2 linked regions of the Metabacillus sp. KUDC1714 genome follow. The protein of the gene in region 2 interacts with the protein of the main gene of each other region in a pairwise test. Links are inferred from orthologs where the notes say so. Each region holds a gene or a part of one and is shown on either strand. Other genes may lie near its edges.

Region 1 (4,313 bases), 3.2 Mb from region 2 along the record:
TGGAAAAGAAATCTTAATTCACTTCGGTATTGATACAGTAAATCTAAAAGGTGAAGGCTTTGAAACATTTGTTCAAGAAGGTGACATTGTAGAGCAAGGTCAAAAATTGCTTGAAGTAGATCTTGAATATGTGAAACAAAACGCACCAACAGTTATGACTCCAATAGTTTTCACTAACCTTAAAGAAGGACAAACAATAAAACTACAAGCAAATGGTAATGTAACTGCTAAAGACGAGAACATAATCTCGATTGAACAATAAGAAATAAATACGCCACACTTGTCTTTTGATTCGTGTGGCTGATAAAATAGTATTTTGTAGAATATTGTAACTTAAAGGAGAATGATGAAAAATGGCAGAAAAAACATTTACAGTAACAGCAGAAACAGGTATTCACGCTAGACCAGCAACAGTATTAGTACAAACAGCAAGCAAATTTGATGCAGATGTTAACTTAGAATACAATGGCAAAACAGTTAACTTAAAATCAATTATGGGTGTAATGTCTTTAGGTATTCCTCAAGGCTCTCAAATTAAAATTATTTCATCTGGTGGAGATGCGGACGAAGCAATCGCAGGTATCGAACAAACACTTAAAAATGAGGGGCTTGGCGAATAATGAGTGCGAACTTAAAAGGGATAGGAGCTTCAGCGGGTATTGCGATTGCAAAAGCGTACCGCTTGGAGGAACCTGAACTAAAGATTGAAAAAAAAGAGATAACAGACAAAGAAGCTGAAAAACAGCGTTTTGAACTGGCAATCAACCAATCAAAAGCTGAGCTTGAAAAAATTAAAGAGCATGCTAACCGTGAGTTAGGTGCGGATAAAGCTGAAATTTTCGCAGCTCATTTATTAGTATTAAGTGATCCTGAGCTGCTTAATCCTGTATTAGATAAGGTAAGCACTGAAGGTGTTAATGCTGAATTTGCAATGAAAGAAACGGCTGATATGTTTGTTTCTATGTTTGAATCAATGGACAACGAGTATATGAAAGAGCGCGCAGCAGATATCCGTGACGTTACAAAACGTGTAATCGCACATTTGTTAGGTGTTCAAATTCCAAATCCTAGCATAATATCCGAGGAAGTTGTGATTATTGCAGAAGATTTAACACCTTCTGATACAGCTCAGTTAAATCGTCAATTTGTAAAGGGATTTACAACAGATATTGGCGGACGTACTTCTCATTCAGCAATTATGGCCCGCTCAATGGAAATACCAGCAGTAGTTGGTACGAAACAAGCTACATCCAGTATTGAGAATGGTGTCATGGTAATTGTCGATGGACTTGATGGAGATGTAATTATTGATCCTTCATCAGAAGTTATTGCTCAATATGAAGAGAAAAAAGCAAAATACGAAGCTCAAAAAGCAGAGTGGGCGAAGCTAGTTAACGAGCCAACTGTTACAAAAGATGGCCAACATGTAGAGCTTGCAGCGAATATTGGTACACCTGATGATGTTAAAGGTGTATTAGAAAATGGGGGAGAAGCAGTAGGTCTATACCGTACTGAGTTCCTTTACATGGGTAGGGATCAGCTTCCAACAGAGGACGAGCAATTTGATGCTTATAAAGCTGTTCTAGAAAGAATGGAAGGAAAACCTGTTGTTGTTCGTACACTAGACATCGGTGGAGACAAAGAGCTTCCATACTTAAATCTTCCAAAAGAAATGAATCCGTTCTTAGGGTTTAGAGCGATTCGTTTATGTTTAGAAGAACAAGACATTTTCCGTACACAGCTACGTGCATTATTACGTGCAAGCAGCTATGGTAATTTGAAAATCATGTTTCCGATGATTGCAACAGTTTCTGAATTTAGAGAAGCTAAAGCAATTCTATTAGAAGAAAAAGAAAAGCTAGTTGCAAATGGTGTACAAGTATCAAATTCAATCGAAATTGGTATGATGGTGGAAATTCCATCTACAGCTGTAATGGCTGATCAATTTGCCAAAGAAGTTGACTTCTTTAGTATTGGAACGAATGATTTGATTCAATACACAATGGCTGCTGACCGTATGAACGAGCGTGTTTCATACTTGTATCAACCTTACAATCCAGCGATTTTACGCCTAATTTCAATGGTTATTGATGCAGCACATAAAGAAGGAAAATGGGCTGGTATGTGTGGAGAAATGGCAGGCGATCAAATTGCCATTCCATTATTACTTGGTCTAGGACTTGATGAGTTCTCAATGAGTGCTACATCGATCCTTCCTGCACGTACACAAATTAAAGAGCTTTCTAAAGAGCAGGCTCAAAGCGTTAAAGAAAAAGTTTTAGCAATGAGCACAACTGAAGAAGTTGTTGAATTTGTTAAAGAGACATTCCATATTTCATAAAATAAAAGGACAGGCTACTAGCTTGTCTTTTTATTTTGGTTAAATGTTATTGAGTACTAACAGAGGCTAGGTGCTTTCTGATGAACTTTCCATTTTATATTATGAGCTAAGTTGGGGAACCTACCTTTAAGAATGTACATTTTAGGAGGTTGTGTTTCAATGGAAGGAAACAATTTTCAGATTGGTGAAGAGGTATATGTAATATACCGAAATCCGCATGCTGCCAATGTAGCCAATATTGAAAAAGCAGAAATCGTAGAGCATCCAAATAATCCTAAAGAGTTAGCCCTGTTTCTACACGATGCTTATCATCCTTTAGCTGATGATGATGCTGTCTTTTCAAGCTTTGATGAGGCTGAAGAGCTATACAATCAATTATTTGATTATCAACAATACGATTAACAGGAAATATTTATTTCGATTAACAAATGGAGAATAAGCAAAGGTTATCCATATAGAAGTCTTTTCTATTTAGGAGATGAGATCAAATTGATTAAACCATTTGTACCGCAATTAGTATATATCGAGCCTAGAGCTTTAGAATATCCCCGTGGTGTTGAGTTGAAGGAGAAATTTGAAAAGATGGGGCTTGAGATCAGGGAAACAACATCTCATAATCAAGTTCGAAATATTCCTGGTAATAATCATCTGCAACAATATCGCACAGCAAAGTCTACGCTTGTAGTAGGTGTTAGAAAAACATTAGAATTCGATAGCTCCAAACCTTCAGCTGAATATGCAATTCCACTCGCAACTGGTTGTATGGGTCACTGTCATTATTGCTATTTACAAACAACAATGGGAAGTAAGCCATACATACGGACATATGTAAATGTTGATGAGATCCTTAATCAGGCTCAAAGCTATATGGAAGAGCGTGCACCACAGATTACACGATTTGAAGCATCATGTACATCAGATATTGTTGGAATAGATCATTTAACACATTCGTTAAAATCAGCCATTGAATTCTTTGGTCAAACAAATATGGGAAGGTTACGTTTTGTAACGAAATTTCATCATGTCGATCATTTATTAGATGCAAACCACAATGGGAAAACAAGGTTCCGATTTAGTATCAATGCTGATTATGTAATTAAGAATTTTGAACCAGGAACCTCATCTTTGGATTTACGTATTGAGGCTGCAGTAAAAGTGGCAAAGGCGGGTTACCCTTTAGGTTTTATTGTTGCACCAATTTATATCCATGAAAACTGGCAGGAGGGCTATAAAGTATTATTTGAAAAGCTTGATGCCCAACTTCCATCTGATGTAAGAGATGATATTACCTTTGAAATGATTCAGCATCGTTTCACCAAACCAGCAAAACGAGTCATCCAAAAAAACTACCCCAAAACAAAGCTTGAATTAAATGAAGAAGAAAGACGATACAAATGGGGAAGATATGGGATTGGAAAATACATTTACCCAAAAGATCAAGAACAAGAGCTTCGTGAAACACTTGAGGATTATGTCGATCACTACTTTCCAAATGCAAAGGTTGAATATTTTACGTAAAGGCAGGAGGTGAACCTGTCTTTCTTTTATGACTACCGTGTTATCCGACAATTGCTGGGGAAAGCCCCTGAGTAGGTGCCAATACACAATTGACTTTGCTGCTACATTTCTTCTATGTAAACGGATTTTTCCATTCCATCAACATACCATAATGACAAGAGTCCTCGTCCTCCAAATAATTTTCCACAGGACAAACCGGTGTTCTACCACAATGTAATAAGAAAGACATAACAGGATCTTTTAACTTCCCAGTTAATATTGCGTCCACATACTCATTAATCGAGTGATCTTTACTAACCTTATGATAGCCTGGTACCCTTCCACCTCCTATCAATCGTTCCAAATTTAACGAGATAACAATTTTATACATCGATTGCATTAACCACTTACCCACACCTAATTTCCGGTAAGAAGGTGCAACACAAATATCAACAACATACAAAGAATTGCCTGA
Region 2 (5,473 bases):
GCACCGCCCCAAAGAAAATTTTCAGGGAAATTTTTATTCATCTTAGTCATATTCCTTCACCTCGTCTAATATTTTGGCTGTTTAACAAACTTTGTTGCTTTTAAAATAGTATTGGATTGGTTGATTGCAGCGAGAGGATGCTCGCTTTCCGTGGGGCGGGCGATGAGCCTCCTCAGCGCGAAGCGCCTGCGGGGTCTCATCTGTCCCGCTACTCCCACAGGAGTCTCGCATATCCGTTCCAATCAACCTAATCAGTTTTGTTCAAAAACAACAATCTTTTAGAAAAGAGCCAATATTTTTAAGAGGCTGGCTTGAGATCAGCCTCATTCCTTACCTAATCTAAATTCAATAAATTATTTAGCTAATAAGGCCAAAAATGATTCTTTTGTGTTAACCTTTCCTTCTTTAACCGGCTTGATTTCTTCATAACGATCAGTATTGGTTATGATAATAGGAGTAATCAAATCATATCCTTCTGCTTGAATCGCATCCATATCAAATGAAACAAGTTGATCTCCTACATCTACGAAATCACCATCTTTTACATGTGCAATGAAGTGTTTTCCATCAAGTTTTACAGTGTCTAAACCGACATGGATTAATATTTCTGCTCCATTATCACTTGTAATTCCAATCGCATGTTTTGTTTTGAATATTGTCGTTACTTTTCCTGATACAGGGGAGACTACTAAACCTTTTTCAGGTTGGATTGCTAAACCTTGTCCCATGATTCCAGCAGAAAACGTTGGATCATTCACTTCACTTAATGGTTTTACCTCACCTTTAATTGGGCTGAAAAGTTCTTCAGCAGCTACGATAACAGCTGTTTTTGGTTCAATATTTTCATCTACAACGTTTGTAGTAGCAGGTTTATCCTGTTCTTTTTCACCTTCGACATCATCAAAACCAAGTATATAGGTAACTACTGTTCCTGCGATAAAAGAAATTCCTAAACCGATTAATGCATAGAAAAATGTAGGACCGATAAATGAAGTGATCCCTGGTAATCCGGCACTTCCTCCAAGAATGTAATATTTAACATCAAAGATGCTACAGAAAACACCACCAATTGCTCCACCAATTAAAGCACCAATAAATGGTTTTTTAAGACGCATATTAACCCCATACATTGCTGGTTCAGTGACACCCATTGAAGCAGTAAGACTTGTAGAAAATGCTAGTGATTTAAATGTTTTGTTCTTACTACGTAAGCCTACTGCAAATGCTGCACCAGATTGGGCTAAATTAGCCATTATCATTGTAACAAGCAAATAATCGAATCCATTTTGTGCAATAGAATTGAGTGCAATTGGAATTAAAGCATAATGCATACCTGTCATAATGATAAGTGACCATGTACCACCGAGTAGTAAGCCTGCAAATATGCCTCCATGTTCAAACAATGCACTAATTCCCACTGATAACCAGTTTCCAAGAATTGCACCCAGCGGGCCAACTGCAATTAAAGTAAGTGGCGCTACAATTAACAAAGTAAATGTTGGAACCAAGATTAATTTTAATGAACTTGGAATGATTCTATCAATCCATTTTTCTACATATGAAGCGATCCAAATTGCTAGAAGGATCGGGATAACTGTCGATGAATACGTAACAGCCGTTACAGGTAGACCGATAAAAGATATTTTTTCACCTGAACTTAAGAGTGTTGTAAGGTTCGGATATAAAATCGCTGTTCCGATCGCACCTGCAATATAAGGATTGCTTCCAAATTTTCTTGCTGCACTAAAAGCTAGTAATATTGGTAAGAAATAAAACGCTCCATCACCAATAGCATTTAATATAATATAAGTTTGGCTCGTATTAGTGATCCAACCAAACGTCAAAGCAATTGCTAGGATTCCTTTGATCATACCCGCACCAGCAATCGCTGGTAAGATTGGTGTGAACACACCAGAAATAACATCAAAAATGGCACTTATCACATTTTTCTTTCCACCAGATTTTTTCTCACTTGCTTGATCTGCATTAAGTTTACTGTTGGACAAAATCGCTTTATAAACTTTTGGTACATCATTTCCAATGATGATCTGAAATTGATCACCACTTACATTCGTTCCCATTACTCCAGAAACCTTTTCTAATTTACTACGATCTACTTTGCTGTTGTCATATAGATTAAAACGTAATCTTGTCATACAGTGAATAACACTTTGAACGTTTTCCTCACCACCTACAAGTTGCAAGATCTCTTTTGATGTTTTATTATAATCCATGTGTATATACCTCCTATTATTGGGGGAAATTAATTTGTTTGGACTGGGGTGGCAGCCCCGGTCCATTTAAATTATTAAAAGGCTTTTATACAAAATAAGTAAAAATAAGTTCGGATCATTCGTTTTCGTCACCTTCACCTCCATAAAGCTACCAATAAAAAAAACCTAAATTACAAATCAATGCTTTAAAGACATAAATAGCCTTCCATTGACAGTAACTTAGGTTTTGCCTGCTTAACCAGTAACAATCCTTTATAGTTATTCGTATTTAGTTTTTAACTTTTTCATAGAATTTAATTAAATAAAAAAACCTAAATCACGACAGAAGAAAAATACATTTTCCTACTCTGTTCGTCATTTAGGTTTTGCCTGCTTAATCAGTAACAATCCTATGATTGAAAGTATTTAATTAACTTATGAACATAATTTATCATGAAATAAAAAATGTGTCAACGCTTTCTTTTAAATAAAGAAAAATTGGGATTATCTCAAAAGGAACTTGTATTTGAATCCGATTAGCGATTGACAACTCTTTCGATATGAATTGTTAAATACAATTTTTCGTCACTCGTTAATTCATAATCAAATTCTTTTTTTATATAACCATTAATTTTTTCTGTACACTCGTACGCATCACTATGCTTATTTTTTACAGCTTCATATAAAAAATCATCTTCACTTTCCAAATATGTTTTACTAAAAAGTCTTTGGGCAAAAAACTTTAAGTGTGTAACAAAACGGTAGTAATTCAAAGAATCTTCATTAAAATCGATTTTAAAGTGATACTTTACAATGTTTAGGATATCTTGCATCACATTTGTAATGTTTACGATATTTGGCATTTCTTCATTAAGTTCAGCGTTTACAATATGCATCGCAATAAAGCCTGCTTCATCTTCTGGTAGAGAAACATGAAGTTTTTCTTCTATTAGGATTAGAGCTTCTTTTCCGATTGAGAATTCATCTTTATAAAGTCGTTTTATTTCCCACAGCAACGCATTTTTTATATCGAGACCTTTTTTATTTCTTTCAATTGCAAAATTAATATGATCGGTAAGAGAAACATAAATACTATCGTTTAAGTCCCTGCCAAGTTTTGCTTTTGCATTCATAATGATATCTTCCGTAACATCCATATATTCCATAGGCACTTCATATAAGAGTGTTTTAAATCGCTCAGATATATCCTTGTTTTTCAATGCAAATATTTTCTCGATTTTCGCTTCTTCAACGTCATCTCCCGGTCTCTTTTGAAAAGCAAGCCCTCTACCCATAACGACTAATTCTTCATTTTGATCGTTGAAAACACTTATGACATTGTTATTAATAATTTTTGCTATTTTCATCTTGATCACCTTTACGTTATTTCATGGTTTTAAGGTTTTGCCTGTGTGACCAGTAACAATCCTACTTATTATATGATTAAATGTTACCATCTCAAAAAATCATTAGCAACATATTTAGATGACCCTTATTCTTCCATCCCTTCGTTATCCTACTTCATATAATTGAGAAATTTCATGAAATCAAACTTTTTGAGAAAATAGCTAAGAAAAAAACAAAAATGCACCTGATAAATTGTTATCTGATGCATTTTGATAGTAAATAAATTTTATATGTATATATGTTTTTTAGCTTTGTATATGTCGTCTTAACGAATAAATAGTTGATTTTATTTTACACAATGAATGACTTATTATTTGATGCTATTTCTAAAATTATCGTAGTCAGTTTTAATATAATGAAATAATTTTGTGTTGCCGCCATGATCAGGATGAGTAAGTTTCAGTAATTCTTTATATGCTGATAACACTTCATTACTGCTCGCCTTTTTTGATAGACCGAATTTTTGCAAAAGATCATATTGGACAGTATTGTAAAGTTTGTCATTTTCGCTATTTTCACCTGTAAGCCTTTCTTCTTTTAATTTTATTAGTTCTTCTCGTAATTGAATATTTTCTTTTAATAAATCCATTGTTTCATTATGTAATTTTCTTTTTTCATTCTTTAATTGGATTATTTCGTTAGTTAACATATCTCTTTGGTGGGATAATACTTTTGTTGCTGTTTTATGTAGTTCTTCTACCCCTTCTATATATACATCTTTTTCTTTTATTTTTAATTTTAAATAGCGGATGATCTCATCTTTGTCTTTATCTTGATCAGTTCTTTCCTTAACTAGCGCTGAAGCTGCATTGTCAAAAACCGAAAAGGCTTCCGTATTCCTACTCCCTGTTCCATCATATTTAACCTTGCCTTCGTTTAACCAACGTCTTACTGTTTGAATGCTTCTACTATCCGATAATCCTGCTTCCTTTAACATGTAAAATGCTTGATCTGTGTTCACAATGTTCCCTCCCTTCTGTTTTTTTCTATTACATTACTTTGTTTTATATAGACACTTATTATATATATAAGCTACCTTGATTCTTTTTCTGTTCCGATTCTCAAAAATGAGTATTTATTCATAAGGAAATCATGTTGATTTCCTTATGAATAAAAGTTGTCACTTGTATATTTTTATCGATATTTTGTCATTCAAGAGTAATACTTAGTAGATTTCGAATGATAGAGTCTAAGAGAATGATAAACAGTGAAAAAGTAAGCTAAATCAATAATTCAAGTTGGATTATTAGTTCTTTTTCCCTCGATTAAGCGACTTTATAAGGCTAATTAATCAAAAATGAGAAATTTATTGCTTTTCATTTAAAAACCATCCACAATTTGGTATACATAAAGAGTAGGTCAGTTAAAATTTCAAATTCGGGAGGTAAACATGACTAAAACACCGTTACAAGTCAAATTGGTTCCTTATACGATTAATTCAATTGTCGAAAACACAAATGAAACTCCAGAGGGTGTTCGTTTAATACAAGCACCTATGATTTGGGAGAAAAGCAGCCATGGTGAAAACATTGTTATTGCAGTTATTGATACTGGTGTTGACAAGAATCATCCAGATCTAAAGGATCAAATTATCGGCGGAAGAAATTTTACAACTGATCATCATTCAAATCCAACTATTTTTAAAGATAATAATGGTCATGGTACACACGTAACAGGTACCATTGCTGCTAGTTTAAATAATAAAGGTGTTGTAGGGGTTGCACCAAAAGCAAAAATTTTAAGTTTAAAAGTTTTGACAGGAGAAGGCTCTGGAGATTATGAATGGATCATAAATGCTATTAACTATGCTGTTGACTGGCGTGGTCCACAAAACCAAAGAGTTCGTGTCATTT

The links. The genes of interacting proteins can lie anywhere in the genome.
Region 1: the proteins of licT (region 2) and ptsP interact in binary tests that used the Escherichia coli proteins (3 or more experiments, as listed by UniProt). The link is inferred for Metabacillus sp. KUDC1714 from one-to-one orthologs.

The regions. Positions count from the first base shown.
Region 1 is NZ_CP055263.1:3,990,596-3,994,908, forward strand. The notes cover bases 1-2,980. They hold ptsP (phosphoenolpyruvate--protein phosphotransferase), read left to right. Parts: upstream 1-619; coding sequence 620-2,341; downstream 2,342-2,980. Other genes in these bases: ptsG (glucose-specific PTS transporter subunit IIBC), read left to right, coding at 1-262; HUW50_RS18315 (phosphocarrier protein HPr), read left to right, coding at 354-620; HUW50_RS18325 (transcriptional regulator SplA domain-containing protein), read left to right, coding at 2,501-2,743; splB (spore photoproduct lyase), read left to right, coding at 2,831-2,980. In the rest of the region: more of splB, read left to right, coding at 2,981-3,859; HUW50_RS18335 (GNAT family N-acetyltransferase), read right to left, coding at 3,972-4,313. UniProt on the Escherichia coli protein: General (non sugar-specific) component of the phosphoenolpyruvate-dependent sugar phosphotransferase system (sugar PTS).
Region 2 is NZ_CP055263.1:755,201-760,673, forward strand. What follows is about bases 1,666-4,470. They hold licT (BglG family transcription antiterminator LicT), read right to left. Parts: upstream 3,581-4,470; coding sequence 2,750-3,580; downstream 1,666-2,749. Other genes in these bases: HUW50_RS03750 (beta-glucoside-specific PTS transporter subunit IIABC), read right to left, coding at 1,666-2,234; HUW50_RS03760 (J domain-containing protein), read right to left, coding at 3,931-4,470. In the rest of the region: HUW50_RS03745 (aryl-phospho-beta-d-glucosidase), read right to left, coding at 1-50; more of HUW50_RS03750, read right to left, coding at 354-1,665; more of HUW50_RS03760, read right to left, coding at 4,471-4,581; HUW50_RS03765 (S8 family peptidase), read left to right, coding at 5,011-5,473. UniProt on the Escherichia coli protein: Mediates the positive regulation of the beta-glucoside (bgl) operon by functioning as a transcriptional antiterminator. This is an RNA-binding protein that recognizes a specific sequence located just upstream of two termination sites within the operon.